2 regions of the Priestia sp. JV24 genome follow, and region 1 is predicted to be linked to the other one. Evidence: a T-box and tRNA genes for the amino acid it is inferred to sense, from the RefSeq annotation. Region 1 holds a T-box; the other holds one or more tRNA genes.
What was found. A T-box is a leader RNA that pairs with one kind of tRNA and senses whether it is charged. The one in region 1 lies ahead of thrS (threonine--tRNA ligase), so its partner is inferred to be a tRNA-Thr.
Positions count from the first base shown of each region.

Region 2: it has a tRNA-Thr gene. The T-box ahead of thrS (threonine--tRNA ligase) is inferred to sense a tRNA for this amino acid. The anticodon was not compared.

Region 1 is NZ_JAPCIN010000023.1:688,207-697,087, forward strand. It holds gene OK414_RS24815 (TrmH family RNA methyltransferase) at 1-148, opposite strand, end outside; gene sspI (small acid-soluble spore protein SspI) at 289-495, shown strand; gene OK414_RS24825 (M42 family metallopeptidase) at 552-1,637, opposite strand; gene OK414_RS24830 (dUTP diphosphatase) at 1,715-2,203, opposite strand; gene OK414_RS24835 (hypothetical protein) at 2,336-2,713, shown strand; gene OK414_RS24840 (DUF1294 domain-containing protein) at 2,732-2,992, opposite strand; gene rplT (50S ribosomal protein L20) at 3,053-3,412, opposite strand; gene rpmI (50S ribosomal protein L35) at 3,452-3,652, opposite strand; gene infC (translation initiation factor IF-3) at 3,674-4,177, opposite strand; ribosomal protein L20 leader region at 4,247-4,369, opposite strand; gene thrS (threonine--tRNA ligase) at 4,541-6,499, opposite strand; T-box leader at 6,544-6,792, opposite strand; gene ytxC (sporulation protein YtxC) at 6,853-7,713, opposite strand; gene dnaI (primosomal protein DnaI) at 7,810-8,742, opposite strand; gene OK414_RS24875 (replication initiation and membrane attachment family protein) at 8,775-8,881, opposite strand, start outside.
Region 2 is NZ_JAPCIN010000022.1:245,431-254,311, reverse strand. It holds gene OK414_RS20570 (ABC transporter substrate-binding protein) at 1-358, shown strand, start outside; gene OK414_RS20565 (carbohydrate ABC transporter permease) at 382-1,284, shown strand; gene OK414_RS20560 (carbohydrate ABC transporter permease) at 1,300-2,121, shown strand; gene OK414_RS20555 (hypothetical protein) at 2,248-2,382, shown strand; gene OK414_RS20550 (TetR/AcrR family transcriptional regulator) at 2,462-3,364, opposite strand; gene OK414_RS20545 (DHA2 family efflux MFS transporter permease subunit) at 3,628-5,151, shown strand; gene OK414_RS20540 (aromatic ring-hydroxylating oxygenase subunit alpha) at 5,186-6,238, opposite strand; tRNA gene OK414_RS20535 (tRNA-Thr) at 6,449-6,521, shown strand; gene OK414_RS20530 (ABC transporter ATP-binding protein) at 6,775-7,725, shown strand; gene OK414_RS20525 (ABC transporter permease/substrate-binding protein) at 7,725-8,881, shown strand, end outside.

The DNA.
Region 1 (8,881 bases):
CGCAATCCTTATTTTTGATAGCTTCTTCGACTAAATGAAAGCCTTCTACCATAAAAAGGCCCTGCTTATCACGGTCTTTTTTATTATGCAGCTTTTTCCACGCTTTTACCTGCGGATTTTTAACTGAATCAATTTGTTTCACAAACATAACTCCTTTATCTATATAAAAATAAATAGTTCGATTACATTTTGCTCAATAATCATTAGATAAGTTTCACTTTATTGTACATAGAAATCGCAAAGAAAACAAAAACTATTGGTAACTTTACGATAGCTGAGGTGAAAATGATGGATCTTAATTTACGAAATGCTGTTATTGCAAATGTTTCAGGAAACTCAAAAGAAGAGCTTGAAGCTACAATTTCTGACGCTATTCAAAGCGGCGAAGAAAAAATGCTCCCTGGACTTGGTGTTTTATTTGAGGTGCTTTGGGAAAAGTCTCCAGAATCAGAAAAAGAAGAAATTCTGACAACGCTTGAAAACGGTTTAAAATAAATAGCCTTGTCCTATGTACAGCAAAAAGCTCATTCTCCTAGGAGAATGAGCTTTTTTTAATTATACGTAATTGCGTTCACCGTATTTCGGTCTAAGCGTTTAATTACTTCCGCAATTAATTTAACTGCATTTTCATAATCATCACGATGAAGCATCGCTGCATGAGAATGGATATAACGAGTTGCGATCGTAATCGAAAGTGCTGGCACCCCGTTAGCTGAAATATGGATAGAACCTGAGTCCGTACCGCCTCCGGCGATTGCATCAAATTGATATGGAATATTTAATTCATCTGCCACATCTACCACTGTATCTCGAAGTCCTTTATGAGAAACCATGGAAGCATCATATAAAATGATTTGCGGACCCTCTCCCATTTTAGAAGATGCTTCTTTATCAGAAACACCAGGTGTATCTCCAGCGATGCCGACATCAACAGCAAATGCAATATCCGGTTCAATAAAGTTAGCGGATGTTTTTGCACCTCGAAGTCCAACTTCTTCTTGCACAGTTCCTACACCATACACAACATTTTCATGTGTTTCATTTTTTAAAGCTTTTAATACATCGATAGCGATTGCACAGCCGATACGGTTATCCCAGGCTTTCGCTAGCAGCATCTTTTCGTTGTTCATAACCGTAAATTCGAAATAAGGCACAACCTGATCACCAGGTTTCACTCCCCACTCCGCTACTTCTTCTCTGCTAGAGGCACCAATATCGATGAACATATCTTTAATGTCAACTGGCTTTTTACGAACTTCTGGAGGCAGGATATGAGGAGGCTTTGAGCCAATAATCCCCGTCACCTCTCCTTTAGATGTAACGATGGTTACGCGTTGAGCAAGCATCACTTGAGACCACCATCCGCCTACCGTTTGAAAACGAATAAAGCCGCGTTCATCAATTTGAGTCACCATAAAACCTACTTCATCTAAGTGACCAGCTACCATAATTTTAGGCCCTTGTTCGTTGCCCACTTTTTTTGCAATCAAACTGCCTAGCCCATCCGTCGTTACTTCATCTGCATAAGGTGCAATATATTTCTTCATAACCTCACGCGGTTCACGCTCATTGCCAGGAATTCCTTTTGCATCTGTTAGTGCTTTAAGCATCGTCAATGTTTCATCTAACTTTGTCATATGGATTACCCCTTTCATATGTATACCTCTATTATAGCTAAAAAGAGGTTGAAGTAAAATTTCCCATCCCTTTATTTCTAGTATCCTTGTTCTTGGCGTTTAAAATTCACTTCATTTTTTGAGATGTACGCCTTTTCGATATGTTCAGCGGAAAAACCAAACATATCGCCAAGCGTCATGTAAGATACAAACATGTCCACATAGCTTTCTTTCGACTGATCCTGCTCGAAAGCAGCAACTTGTGCAAATACCTGTAAAAATTGTGCTGTTTTTGAATCACTTGCTTTTGCATTTGGTAACTCAGTTAAATCATCGTATCCTTTTTCAATCCCTAAAGAAAGGATAAAATGTACGCCGTCCACAAATTCTTCTAAAATAACAGCGTCTTCAGCCGGAGGTTTGACGCTCCAAAATTTGAAGCAGCGCGTTTCGTTTGCCAGCTCTCCCATTTCGACAAGCAGTGCTAAAAGCTTTCTCGGAATCAAATCTTCCTTTTGAAGCTCATGCTTATCCTCTATATGCTGATCCAGCTGGCGCTGCATGGTAAATAGCTGTTGTAAATTCAATGTAATCACTCCTGTAATTATGTATATCTTCTTCTTTTTAAACCAATAAAGAAATTATATCAAAAATCATGAAACTTTTTAGAAACTCGAACGTAAAGTAAGAAAACTGTGCCTTGTAAAGGAGGGAGCGTTATGTTTGTTATTGTTATCGTTCGCGTGTTCATTTTCGCGCTTGTTGCTTACACACTATTAAAGCTGGTTCAGCATTTTCGCAGTCCAAAGCGGAAGCTTGTAGCTGCTCAGGAACATCAGCAATTTTTTGTCGTTGACGAAAAAACGAATATCCGCAAAAATTTTCTACTAACGTATAAAGGTATTTTATTTGAAGGAGAAAAATACAGCAATCCCAATGAACCAGAATCTTTGTCAATTACAATGGTGTTAACAGATCCATCTCGATTACATGAACTGCAAAAACAAGATTTCAAGCTGCTGGAAAGCCACGTACACGAAATGTATCCAAATGCTCCTATTCGCTGGAAAAGCCCCGTTCGAGAATTTTTACACTGAGCACAAAATCATTTGTGCTCAGCTGATAACAAAAAAGAAAAGTAAATCAAGAGCAGCAAGAATAGGAAAACCTACTGTAAACGATGTATGCTTCGTTTTATGACGATAGCAATACATACCAATCAGTCCTCCAAGAGCTCCTCCGATAGCAGCTACCGTCCACAGTGTGCTTTCGGCAATTCTCCACTCATGTCTTTTCGCTTTTTGTTTATCTCTATACATCATTCCTACCCCTACTATATTAATAGCAATAAAATAGGTAAGCAGCAGTTCATTCATGATAGGTCCTCCGATAGCAAAAAAGCCTCATCATCTAAAGATGACGAGACTTTATATTCATTACTTATCTAAGCCTTTTTTAGCAGCAGTTGCTAATTCAGCAAATGCTTTTTCATCAGCTACAGCTAAGTCAGCAAGCATTTTGCGGTTAACTTCAATACCTGCTAATTTTAAACCGTGCATTAAACGGCTGTAAGAAAGACCGTTCATACGAGCAGCTGCATTAATACGTGTGATCCATAATTTACGGAAGTCACGTTTTTTCTGACGACGGTCACGATAAGCATACATGTGAGATTTCATAACTTGCTGATTAGCAACTTTATATAATCTATGCTTCGAACCGAAGAAACCTTTAGCTAATTTTAAAACTTTTTTACGACGTTTGCGTGTTACTGTACCGCCTTTTACGCGTGGCATAATTGTTTACCTCCTGTATTGTTTCTATCTCAACCCAAATTACTTAATGTTATCTAATAAGTGACGGATACGTTTGAAGTCACCTTTGCTTACTAAAGAACCTTTACGTAATTTACGCTTTTGTTTTGTAGATTTGTTAGCGAATAAATGGCTTGTATAAGCACGAGCACGTTTTAATTTACCGCTTCCAGTCTTTTTGAAACGCTTTGCAGCGCCACGATGTGTTTTCATTTTTGGCATGGGGTGTTCCTCCTCGTTCTATTACTTTTCGTTTTTAGGTGCCAAGACTAAGAACATGCTGCGGCCTTCCATTTTAGGAGCCGATTCAACTGAACTTACATCTTCGCAAGCTTGTGAAAAACGTTCAAGTACTTTTTGGCCAATCCCTTTATGAGTAATGGCACGACCTTTAAAGCGAATAGACGCTTTCACTTTGTCACCTTTTTCAAGGAACTTGCGTGCGTTACGAAGTTTAGTGTTAAAATCATGTTCATCAATTGTTGGACTTAAACGAACTTCTTTTAAGTTTACAACTTTTTGGTTTTTACGAGCTTCTCTTTCTTTACGTTGTTGCTCATAGCGGAATTTACCGTAGTCCATAATACGACATACCGGCGGTTTCGCATTTGCAGCAACCATTACTAAGTCAAGATTTACTCGTGAAGCAATTTCTAATGCTTCATTTTTTGATTTAATTCCTAATTGTTCACCGTTTTGATCAATTAGACGAACTTCGCGAGCTCGAATGCCCTCGTTTACCATCATGTCCTTGCTAATAAGTAGCCACCTCCAAGGTTTAATGAGCGAATACGCTTGCTTAGACCGATTATTAACTCACACAAAAAAGTGTGAGTACATACTGCACCCACACTTCTATCGTTTTAATTAAGATACGATGTACCTGCTAACTGCTCTATGCGTCACTCAGGTGAGAAGCGGGTGCTTCTTCTTCTGTATAAACAAGTATTCAATTACTTAAGCTATTATAGTATCAACAAAGACAAAAGTCAATGATTTCGTTCTTTTTTCACAACAAAAATTATTGTATCAAAGGAAAAACATTTATGCAACAGTTTTTTATAAATGTTAGATAAAAAAGCAGAGAATTTCAATTCTCTGCTTTTTTCATTAGCGAGATGCTTCTGCTTTTACATTTTGTAAAAAGGCTTGGAAGTCCACTGTTTCTGAATTCTGCTCACCGTATTTACGTACGTTTACTGCTTTATCTTCTACTTCTTTATCCCCTACAACAAGCATATAAGGAATTTTTTGCATTTGAGCCTCACGGATTTTATAGCCGATTTTCTCATCGCGAGAATCAAGTTCCACACGAATACCCGCCAGCTGAAGCTGTTCTTGCACTTCTTTTGCATACTCAAGGTGAACGGTAGGTGATACCGGAATCACTTGAACTTGTACAGGTGCTAACCACGTTGGGAAAGCTCCTTTGTATTCTTCGATTAAGAAAGCTACAAAACGTTCCATTGTTGACACCACGCCGCGGTGAATAACAACCGGTCGATGTTGTTTTCCGTCTTCTCCTACATACGTTAAATCAAATCGTTCAGGAAGTAAGAAATCCAATTGAACCGTAGATAGCGTCTCTTCTTTACCAAGCGCTGTTTTAACTTGAACGTCTAGTTTTGGACCGTAGAATGCCGCTTCGCCTTCAGCTTCATAATAATCAAGGTCAAGCTCATCCATTGCGTCTTTTAACATGCTTTGTGCTTTTTCCCACATTGCATCATCATCAAAGTATTTTTCTGTATCTGCAGGGTCACGGTAAGATAGACGGAATGAATAATTTTCAAATCCAAAATCTTTATAAACCGCTTCAACTAAGCGAACTACACGAATAAATTCTTCTTTGATTTGGTCGGGACGTACAAAGATATGCGCATCATTTAGCGTCATGCCTCGAACACGCTGAAGTCCTGATAATGCTCCTGACATTTCGTAGCGGTGCATCGTTCCAAGCTCAGCAATACGGATTGGAAGCTCACGATAGCTGTGAATACCTTGTTTGTAAACCATCATGTGATGAGGACAGTTCATCGGACGAAGAACCAGGTCTTCGTTATCCATTTCCATTGCAGGGAACATGTCATCTTGGTAGTGCTCCCAGTGACCAGACGTTTTGTAAAGTTCTACACTTCCGAGCACTGGAGTGTAAACGTGCTGATAACCAAGGCTTACTTCTTTATCTACGATATAACGCTCGATAATACGGCGGATCGTCGCACCTTTTGGAAGCCATAAAGGCAGACCTTGTCCTACTTTTTGAGAATTTGTAAATAAGTTTAGCTCTTTACCAAGTTTACGGTGATCACGTTCTTTTGCTTCTTCAAGAAGACGAAGATGCTCGTCTAAATCTGCTTTTGTAAAGAATGCTGTACCGTAAATACGCTGCAGCATTTGATTATCGCTGTCTCCGCGCCAATAAGCACCCGCCACGCTTAATAGTTTAAATTCTTTAATTTTGCCTGTTGACGGCACGTGCACACCTCGGCAAAGGTCAAAGAATTCGCCTTGTTGGTAAATCGTAACCTTTTCACCTGCTGGAATCGCATCGATCAATTCAAGCTTCAGTTCATCGCCAACTTCTTTAAAAAGTTGAATGGCTTCTTCACGAGAAACTTCTTTTCGTTCAATTTCAATATTTGAATTAACGATTTTTTTCATTTCTTTTTCAATTTTACCTAAATCTTCAGGAGTAATTGATTCTTCCATATCGATGTCATAGTAAAAACCGTTTTCGATAACCGGCCCTACACCTAGCTGTACTTTTGTATCTTTGTATAAACGTTTGATTGCTTGAGCCATTAAATGCGCTGTACTGTGACGCATAATTTCAAGCGCTTCAGGAGCATCTTGCGTAATGATTTCAAGACTGCCATCTTCTTCGATTGGCGTACGTAAATCCAGCAGCTCGCCGTTTACTTTGCCTGCTAATGCTTTTTTCTTTAATCCCGGGCTAATAGAAGCCGCAATATCTTCTGTTGATGATCCTTTTGGATACTCTTTAACAGCTCCATCAGGGAATGTCATTTTGATTACTTCTGACACAACTTTCCACTCCTTTAACATAACTGAATAAACTTTTTGTAAAAACAAAAAACTCGTCCCTTATCAAAAGGGACGAGTTGTGTATACACGCGGTACCACCCTTGTTTCCTCTTCGTATCTTGGATAACCCAAAGAACCCGAAGCGGCTCGAGGTTTTATAACGGAAATTCCGTCAGTAATTACTAGAGGCTCTGCTCGTTTACTACTGAAGTTTAGAGGTGGTAAGAATATATTCCGTGTTAGGAGATTTTCAGCCTAGATCTCCCTCTCTACAAACCGTAAATATAGACTCATGTCCTCATCATAACTTGTAACATATAGCTGTTTTTCAATATGCATTTATTATATTCATTTTCAAAATAGAAATCAACCTTTCACGTTATATTTTGCTTTTGATCAAAAGGAAATTCATTTTTTTCGTATAACATAACTTTTTCTTGGAAGATATTTTGAATGGTATAAACAAAATCATGATCATGCTGGTCGCTATACAGATGAATAGCAGCTGGAGATAAACTTAGCAAAGGCGCGATAATAGTTGAGTCTATGTATAATGATTCTTGTTCAGATAAAAAGGCCTCTGCTAGAGCTGCACATTCACGTTCAGGAACATATCTACTGTTGTGGTCGTACAACACAAACTTGTTTTTATTCACGTGCATTACATACACGTTACCTGTAGATGACTGTCTTTCATTAGCTGCTTGACGCAGCTGATGAATAAGAATTTGATAGTCTTGTTCAAGCTTATATTCATCAATCGCCAGCTCGGCATAATAGCGCAGCCGCTCTTGATATTCTTTTAAACGGAATTGGAGAAAAGACTCAAAGGTGAATGTTACATTATGAATGAAGAAATCTTGAAGAGCCTGGCGGATAAGTAATTCTCTTGGAAGAGAAAATGTTTTTTGCGGAATTTCGCCTCTCTCTCCTTCCATAATCCCCCCCATAATTTGAAGCAGCAAATCTTGTTCTTCCTCTTCTGAATAGAAAAATTGTTCTTTTAATATGTTTACCATCATCTTTTTTTCTTTCTTTTTTAAAATTACGTGCGTTAATACCGGTATCACCATGTCTTGTAAAATGGCCTCTCTATTGTATGTCTCATCAATGACTAAAAGCTGATTATTCACCAGCTTCAAGCACTGTGAACCATATGATAAAGCGCTTCGCTTCGCGCATAAAGACTCATATACAATGACTGCGTCTTCTACATATTTAAAGAATATTTTCATTCCTCATAGCCCCCCTTTGGACACGCTTTATTAATGTATATGGGGCAACATGCAAAAAAATGAGCAAGTCGTTACAAGAAATGTAAAACGACCTGCTCATCTATTTCGTTTATTCTCTCCATTCATTTCAACAGGAATGGCTAGAGACTTAATTCGTTCCATGACACGAGCGGCTTTTAGCTCTTCCTGCTCGCCTCTTTGGGTATAAGTCAAATGATGTTGAAGCTCTTTAAAATTTAAATTCGAGCTGAAAAATGTCGGCAAATTTTCGAGCATGCGGAATTGTAAAATGGTTCCGAGCACATCGTCTCGCATCCAGCTCGTTACGGATTCTGCTCCGAGATCATCAAGCATAAGAACCGGTACTTTTTTAACATACTCTATTTTCTCATTAAAGCTTTGATCTTGAAACGAACCTTTTAACTCACGCAAAAACTCCGGGACGTATAAAATTGTGGACTTCACTTTCTTTTCGGCTAACGCATTGGCAATTGCTCCAAGAAAATACGTTTTCCCCACACCAAACGAACCGTGTAAATATAAAGCTTTCATTTTCTTATTTGGCTCATATTCTCGAACAAAATCTCTTACTAGTTTAATGGCTTCAAATCTTCCCTGCTCAATTTCAATATCAGACATCGTTGCCTGTAAAATTTCTTTGGGCACGTACATACACTGAATAAAAGATTCTTGTTCTTTCCGCTCATCTTCTTGTACTTTTCTAGGACAGCGTTCATACTGTAAATCAATATTACGGCCTTTTACAACCAGCTGAGGGTGATACCCCTTCACCATATTGACACAGCTTTGCAGAGAAGGACACTTGTCACAGCATTTGCTTTGGTCGATAAATTCATGCATCTTCATCAGACCTCGGTCAACCATTTGCTCATCTAACTCATGGCGATGCTCTTGCAGAAACGTTTTAACTTCGGGATTAGATAGAATACTGTTTCTTAATGCTTCTAAGCGTGCTTTAAAATCCTTTTTGTTCACCAACTGATTTAGTGAATCATTGATAGGCTTCATCTTTTTCACCTCATCTCTATCATACCTGCTTTTTATTCTTTATGCTTTTGTTTTAGCTCTTGATCTAACTGCTTGAGCTCTTCTTGTAGCTTTCGTTTTTCTTCTTCAAATCCATCCACTTCTTTTGAAGGCTGCTTTT
Region 2 (8,881 bases), on a different contig from region 1:
GGCATTTACGGTGGCGTATGTAATGAATGCTGACTCGAAGAAGAAAAAAGCGTCTTGGGAGCTCATTCAGTACTTAACTGGTAAAGAAGGAATGGAAACTTGGACAAGTAAGGGGTACGCATTGCCAACAAGAAAATCCGTAGCGGATAAACTTGGTTTTGCTGAAGACAAAAAACGAGGTCCATTAGTAAAAGGAGCTGCTTATGCTACTGTCTGGCAAGACGGTCCGTATTTACCTATTATCATGAATAACTTTAATAACCAGTTTTTAAGCGCCTTTTTGGGACAAAGTGATTTAGAAACAGCTTTGAAAAAAGCACAAAAGCAGGCAAACCAAGAGATTAGTATTTATGAATAAGACTAGGCGGGGGAGTGGAGGAAATGAAAAACAGAAAAATACGAACATACAAACCTCGTGATGTTGGGCAAGGATATGCTTTTATGTCACCTACACTGTTTGTGCTTTTGTTATTTGTTATTGCACCTATTTTTTACGCCATCTTTTTATCTTTACATAAAGTTCAATTACTGGGTGGGACTGAGTTCCATTTTCGAGGGCTTGAGAACTACATGAAGGTTCTGGAAGATGACAAGGCTAAAATTGCTCTTTGGAATACGGTGAAGTATGTAGTAATTGTTGTGCCGGTACAAACCGCATTGGCACTTATACTGGCTGCCACATTAAATGCAGGGCTAAAAGCAGAAAAAGTTTTTCGTATTATTTATTTTTTACCAACGCTTACATCATCGGCCGTATTAACGCTTATTTTTATGTGGATGTACAATCAAAATGGGATTGTGAATGAGTTTTTAAAGTTTATCGGTCTCCCAACTTACAATTGGCTTGGAGATCCGCAGGTCGCTTTGATTGCCATTATGATTATGAACATTTGGGCAACAGCTCCATTTTTTATGGTTATTTATTTGGCAGCTTTGCAGGACGTACCCGATTCGCTGTATGAAGCAGCTCAGTTAGACGGTGCTAATGTGTTTCAACGATTTTGGCATATTACAGTTCCGAATCTGCGTCCGGTTACATCTTTCGTGGTGATCATGGGACTAATTGGCACGTTTCAGCTGTTTGATCAATCGTTTATTTTTTCAGGAGGTTCAGGGGGACCTAATAACTCGACTCTAACTGTTGTTCTTCTTATTTATCAATATGCATTTAAAAATTTAGGAACCATGGGATATGCTGCAGCACTAGCCTTTATGTTGGCGCTCGTGATTTTGGTGGCAACGGTTATTCAGCGAAAGTTTTCAAAAGAAGAAAGTATGTACTAAGGGGGGAAGAAAAAGATGAAGAAAAAAACGGGGGTCCTCATTTTATATGCTATTTTAAGCATATACGCACTGATTACGCTAATTCCATTTATTTGGGCGCTGTCAGCTTCTTTTAAAACGCTTGAAGAAATTGTGTCAGGTACGGTGAACTTTATTCCAAAACACTTTACGCTAGACAACTATAAACAAATTTTTGTGGAACAAAAGCTGTTCCCGCGCTGGATGTTTAATAGCTTATTTATTGCTGTAGTAGGAACAGCACTGAATTTGCTATTTAACTCAATGGCTGGTTATGCCCTTGCACGCCTCAGTTTCCCGGGAAAGAAAAGTTTGTTTATTATTATTTTAGCTGTGCTTATGATTCCTGGACAAGTAACCATGATCCCTAATTTTTTAATTTTGAAAGAGTTAGGCTGGTTAAATACCTATCAGGGAATGATTGTACCCGGAATGGTAAATGCGACTTTTATATTTATGATGCGTCAATTTTTTATTAATTTCCCAAAAGAGCTTGAAGAAGCAGCGGAGTTGGATGGGTTATCGAAGTTTGGAACATTCTTCAAAATAGTCCTTCCACTTGCAAAACCTGCCTTAGCAGCACAAACGATTTTTGTATTTATGGGATTTTGGAATGATTTTATGAAGCCTTTAATTGTGATGTCTGATGAAAATATGTTTACATTAACTTTAGGGCTTAACACATTTAAAGGTCAGTATATCAGTTATTGGAACTATATTATGGCAGCTTCCATGGTTTTTACACTTCCCATTTTACTCATTTATGCGTTTTTTAATAAATATTTTATTAAAGGAATCTCGTTTACTGGAGGAAAATAAAAAAGAGGCTGGGATAAAAATATTTTAGTTAGAATTATAAACGAACGATTAATTAAAAAATATTAATCGTTCGTTTTTTGTTATTATGATGAACGTGAATTTCATATGTTTAGTCGCTTTTAGCAGTTGATGAAAGGGCAAGGCGAAGACTCCTGCGGGAAAAGCGGAACAGGTAAGGCCCCGCAGAAGCGTACGCGACGAGGAGGCTCACCGGCCGCCCGCAGAAAGCCAAGTCTTGTACGGAAATCAACAGCGGTGTAACAAGTAATCTTATACTAACTCCTTTATTCAATTTATTCGTCTTTAAATTGGATGGATTTAGTTACGTCTTAATCTCTTTTTAATGACGTTCACTCACATACTGATCAATCATCGTTTGCAGTTCCTCTAGGGTCGTTTTACTGTTGTTAACAGACAGCTGCTTTAACGAATGAAGAGCACTATCCACAACAAACTTGCGGGGATTTGGCTGTTTAAACAGCTCTTCTTCAATAAAACTAATAAGCTCTGTGCATTTTTGACGTTCGAATTCATCCGTAAATTGTTTGTGCAACTGTTTTTTTAAATCGATAAGTGCTGCAGAAATGTCCTGTTCTATTTGATGTTTAGTATTCGGGCAAGATGGAAGCCATTCTTTAATCGTTTGCGGATCGAGCAAAATGTCTCCTGAATTTGCTACTTCCTCTACAAGAGGAAGCAGGCGCTTGACACTGTAGCTTATGATCTCATGGGGGTCAGTATTTGTGCCGTTAACCATAAAATTATAGTGAAAGTTGCGATGAAGCATGCCAAGAAACATAATTGCACAATCTAGCAGGTACGGTTTCTTTTCTTGTCCAAATAAATCAATGAACCGTTTGTAAACCCAGTTTACTTCAATAAACTGGGTGTTTTTTATGTATGCTTTTAAATCGGGATCATTGGAAACAAATACTTCTTCAAGTAATGTAAAAAATTTATGTTTATGATGGTTTTTCATCTGTGCATCAATCTGTTTAACAAACACATCTACATCGGTCAGGCTTTTACCAACCAGCAGCTGATTTCGCTCTTGTTCAATTGTTGTATGAAGCCAGGTAAAAACAGCGATTAATAATTCATTTTTTGAAGAAAAATAGTTGTAGAATGTTCCTTTTGAAATGCCGCTATAATCAATGATGTCTTGAATAGATGTAGCTTGAAATCCTTTTTCAACGAAGAGATGGTGTGCATTTTTTACAACTTGCTGTTTTCGGTTGTTCATTATTATCACCTAAATATAAAATTAGACTCATGGTCCAACTTTATGATACATGATTTAAAGCGTTTACACAAATGTTCTTTTCAAAAAAAAGGCGATATCACGACAATGTATTGAGATAAAAGGATTAAAGGACTAAAAAAGTCGATAAAATAAAGGACATGAACGCAAGATTTTTCGCTTGCATAAATTGAACTCACAGTATAATATACTCTATGTAGAACGTGTGTCTAAAAAATGAACTTAAAGTATAAGGAGGTACAATAATGAGTCAATCGATAAATCAAATGGAAAAGCCGCCTTATGGCATAATTGCTATTTTGTTAATTGGCGCTTTTATCTCATTGTTGAATGAAACGTTATTAAACGTGGCGCTGCCGTCTATTATGAAAGACTTAGATGTGACAACGTCAACTGTCCAGTGGCTTTCTACTGGTTATATGTTAGTAAATGGTATTATGATTCCAACTACCGCTTTTTTAATTCAGCGTTATTCTGTCAGAGGCTTATTTTTAACGGCTATGACTTTATTTACAGCAGGAACAATACTTGCCGGTGCTTCGTCCGTATTTTCGGTCTTGTTAACCGCTCGTATTATTCAAGCATCAGGCGCAGCCATTATGATGCCGCTTTTAATGAACGTATTGCTCACAAGTTTCCCATTAGAAAAACGCGGAGCTGCGATGGGGATCTTCGGTTTAGTTATGATTTTTGCTCCGGCAATTGGTCCTACCTTATCAGGGTGGCTGATTGAACACTATGAGTGGAGAATGCTGTTCCACCTTGTTACGCCAATCGCGGCAATTGTATTAATAGGTGCTTTCTTCCTATTAAAAGACAAAAAAGAAAAAGTGGAAATCAATTTGGATTTTTTATCTCTTTTGTTATCTACAATTGGATTTGGAGGACTTCTATACGGATTTAGCTCAGCAGGAGATAAAGGCTGGGATTCTGTGGAAGTATACGGCACCATTATCGTAGGAGCTGTGGCGCTGATTTTATTTATTACGCGTCAGTTCAAGCTAAAAACACCTATGCTTGAATTCCGTATTTTTAAATATCCAATGTTTGCTTTATCGTCAACGATTTCAATGGTAATCACAATGGCGTTATTCTCAGCCATGCTGTTAATGCCAATTTATGTTCAAACGGTACGAGGCATTTCTCCGCTTCACTCAGGATTACTAATGCTTCCGGGTGCGCTGCTAATGGGTGTGATGTCTCCGATTACCGGAAAATTATTTGATAAATTCGGAGCGCGTGCACTGGCTGTAACGGGTCTAACGATTACAGCCGTCACGACGTATTTCTTCAGTAACTTAGAGCTTGATACGACATATACAACGCTCATTACGCTTTACACGCTTCGCATGTTCGGAATGTCTATGGTGATGATGCCAGTTATGACAAACGGATTAAATCAGCTGCCGCAGCGCTTTAATCCGCATGGTACTGCGATGAATAACACGCTTCAACAAGTATCGGGAGCTATTGGTTCGGCTCTTTTAGTAACGGTGATGTCAAATCGTACAGCTACGCACGCAAAAGAGCTTGCTCAAGATGCAATGAGCGGAGCAGGAGCAGCGAATGCAACGGCAGCCGGGGCAGCTCAAATGAAAGAACAAATTGGGATGCAGGCAATGGTACAAGGAATTAACGATGCGTTTGCCGTCTCAGTAGTACTAGTGGTGGTTGCCTTAATTCTTTCAGTGTTTATGAAACGCGCCACGCCGGCAAGTGAAGATGAAGTGATAAAGGAAAAAGCAGGACGCGAGCAGTTTGCTAAATAAAAAAGAAATCCCCGCTGAGACAGCGGGGATTTCTTTAGCTTGTATATCTAAAGCTTAAGCCCATTTTCTTTAATAATTTCCGGTAGCCGATGGACGTTTGATCAGCCATAATATGCGCTTCCATCTGCAGGTCTAAAGGCAAGTCTTCAGGCTTTTGGTTTTCAACCATTTCACGGTCTTCGTCAAAGACGCGAAGGTTAAAGTCATACACACCTTCAACGGGAGAATCTTTGTCAAAGTTTCGAGCGATTGGTGCGAATAAACGTGTTTCGCGGGCTGAAATAGGAGAGACTGCATTCATAATCCACAGCTCTGCGCCTTCTGGGAAGTATACTTTTAGCGTAGCTGTAAACGGCGGATAAACATCAAAGACGCGAAGCCATTTAAAATCAGGTGGATTTAAATGCTGCTGTTCTTTGGAATAATTGCTCACGGTGCTCGTATATTCTACATGAAGCCCATAATCTGTATCGCTTACTTTATATTTAGGCACAAAGGCGTTGTTTCGATCACCAAATGTGTCCGTGTGCACCCAAGCAAAATGAGCTACGTCTAAAAAGCCTTCCATTTGACGACCAGCCGAACCCATGATATCAAAGCTGGGACAAACAATTTGCTGAAAATCAGGGGCCTCCCACGCATCGAAGTAAGGCAGGTTATCTTGTTCACCTGTCAGGGAAGTCCACACTAATCCAAATCGTTCAATAACTGGATAGACAGCCATACACAGGCGGGGAGAAATGTTGGCATCAGGGTGAGCTGGAATCGACGTGCATGCGCCGTCCGTTGCATAGCGGAAGCCGTGGTAAGGACAGACAATTTCATCATCTTCCACCCAGCCCATACTAAGGGGGGTGCCTCGGTGAACGCATAAATCACGAGCCGCTACTACTTTGTGTGTGGTACGGTATAGAACTAGATTTACATCTAGCAGTTTTACGGACGTTGGTTTCTCTGTTACATCACTGCAGCGTGCGACGGGGTACCAATACTTAGCGAGCGTCGTCCAATCTTCCAGGCTGAACGTGCAGTCTCTTGGGTAGGGAGTTGCCGTTTTTGATTTGGTCATGGTTGGTTGTTGTTCCATCTATTTTCTTCCCTTCTTTTGTAAGCTCTTTTACTAAGGGTAATATAAAAAAAGAAAATTCACACAATTTATGTAAGGAGTTCTAACATAAAATATGGAACTTTGTAGAAAGTGCGAATTTCAGAAGAAGCAAATTAGAGAATATACCAATAAAAAAATTTAAAAAAGCGCTTCCTAAATGAATTTAAACGTGATATAATTTTCCAAGACGCTGGTGTAGCTCAGTAGGTAGAGCACTTGCATGGTAAGCAAGAGGTCGCAGGTTCGATCCCTGTCGCTAGCATACTAAAAAACCTTCTTTTTTGTTGAAAGAAGGTTTTTTTATTTGTGTCGGCTTTAAAATTATTCTTTCCCGCCTTGTGAAAACTTTAACAGTTTGATAGCCTTATTAGGAGGTTATGAGAAAATATGTGTATCTTTTTCCCTATGTCTTATGAATCATATTTAGAAATATTCTTAAAAGAATGTTTATTGCCTCTGAATATTGGGTACACGAAACTCGGGGTTAAATTTCAACAGGGAGGGTGAACGATAATTTGATTACGTTTAAGAATGTGTCAAAGCAATATCCAGACGGTACGACCGCCGTGAAAAATATTAATCTAGAAATTAAAGAAGGAGAGTTTTTCGTTTTAATTGGTCCGAGTGGGTGTGGGAAAACAACCACCTTAAAAATGATTAACCGTCTTCATGATATTACCGAAGGAGAACTATACATAAAAGATAAGCTCGTATCGGACCACAACATACATAAGCTACGCTGGAACATTGGTTATGTCCTGCAGCAGATTGCTCTTTTTCCCCATATGACCATTGCTGAAAATATAGCCATTGTACCCGAGATGAAGCATTGGAAGAAAAATAAAATCAAAACGCGCATTGATGAACTGCTTACTTTGGTAGGACTAGACCCAAAGCAGTATCGAAACCGAAAGCCGTCTGAGCTCTCAGGTGGCCAGCAGCAACGTGTAGGTGTAGCACGTGCCCTCGCAGCTGATCCCCCCGTTATTTTAATGGACGAACCCTTTAGTGCCCTCGATCCGTTAAGCCGCGAACAGCTTCAGCAAGATGTTATTAGTTTAAAAGAAAAAATCAAAAAAACATTTGTGTTTGTTACGCACGATATGAGCGAAGCGATGACGCTTGGAGATCGTATCTGCCTGATGAAAGATGGGGAAATTGTTCAAGTTGGAACCCCGGAGGAATTCATTCAAAAGCCTAAAAATGAATTTGTAAAAACATTTATTGGAAATCAAGGCAATGCTTTATTTGAGACATTGGATATGTTTGTCAAAGAAAGTGAACAGCCGGACGTAGAACCTACTGAAGAGTTAGCTTCAACTGCCACTGTTCAGCAGGCAATGGACGCCCTTTACGATCATGAAGCAATAGCCGTGAAAAAAGGGAGCAAACGTATTGGCGTTGTAACGCGCAAAACTCTATTAGCGTTTCTTTCTGATAAAACGAAAGAAGGAGGCACGCTGTAATGAATGCACTAAGCACATTATTAGATCAACGAGGAGATGCACTGTTTCAAGCTCTTCTTGAACACATTCAAATTTCAGTACTAGCTCTTGTTATCGCCGTATTAATTTCAGTGCCGCTCGGACTGTACTTAACGAGGCATGACCGCATTGCTGAACCAATCATTGGCGTAACAGCCGTACTGCAAACCATTCCTTCACTCGCTTTATTAGGGTTACTGATTCCTCTTGTCGGAATTGGAACCTTTCCCGCGGTTATTGCACTGTTTTTATATTCGCTTCTTCCTATTGTACGAAATACATATACCGGAATTAAAGAAGTGGACCCATCTTTAATTGAAGCATCCAAAGCCATGGGGATGAACTCGTGGAGACGATTAATTAAAGTAGAACTTCCTCTAGCACTTCCTGTCATTATGGCCGGAATTCGCACAGCGATGGTACTCATTATTGGCACAGCGACAATCGTGGCTCTTATCGGAGCGGGCGGACTCGGAAGCTTAATTTTGCTTGGTATTGACCGAAGCGATAATAGTTTGATTTTATTAGGAGCCATTCCAGCAGCATTATTAGCGCTTATTTTTGATGGAATTCTGCGAACGATTGAACACTCAGCTAAAGAAGGGTCCAAAAAACGCTCGTTTATTATGATCATCGTATTAATACTCATTCTTGTTTCTCCGTTTGCAGCGATGAGCGCAACAAAACCAGACCTTGTTATCGGAGGGAAAATTGGTGCAGAACAAGACATTTTAATTAATATGTACAAAGAATTAATTGAAGATCAAACCGATATGAAAGTAAATCTTCGTTCGTCGCTTGGGAAAACGGTATTTGTATTTGAGGCTCTGCGTAACAAGGAAATTGATTTGTACCCTGAATATACAGGTACAGCCATTGTGACGCATCTAAAGGAACAGCCGGACAGCAAAGATGAAACAGAGGTGTACAAGCAGGCAAAAGAAGAGTTTCAAAAGAAATTCGGTCTTGTCTATTTAGATCCAATGAAGTTTAATAATACGTACACATTGACCGTGACAAAAGAATTTGCCAAAGAAAATAATCTAACAACTATTTCAGATTTGGCAAATGCAACAGATAAAGTAAAAGCAGGATTTACGCTTGAGTTTAAAGATCGTGAAGACGGCTATGTAGGCAT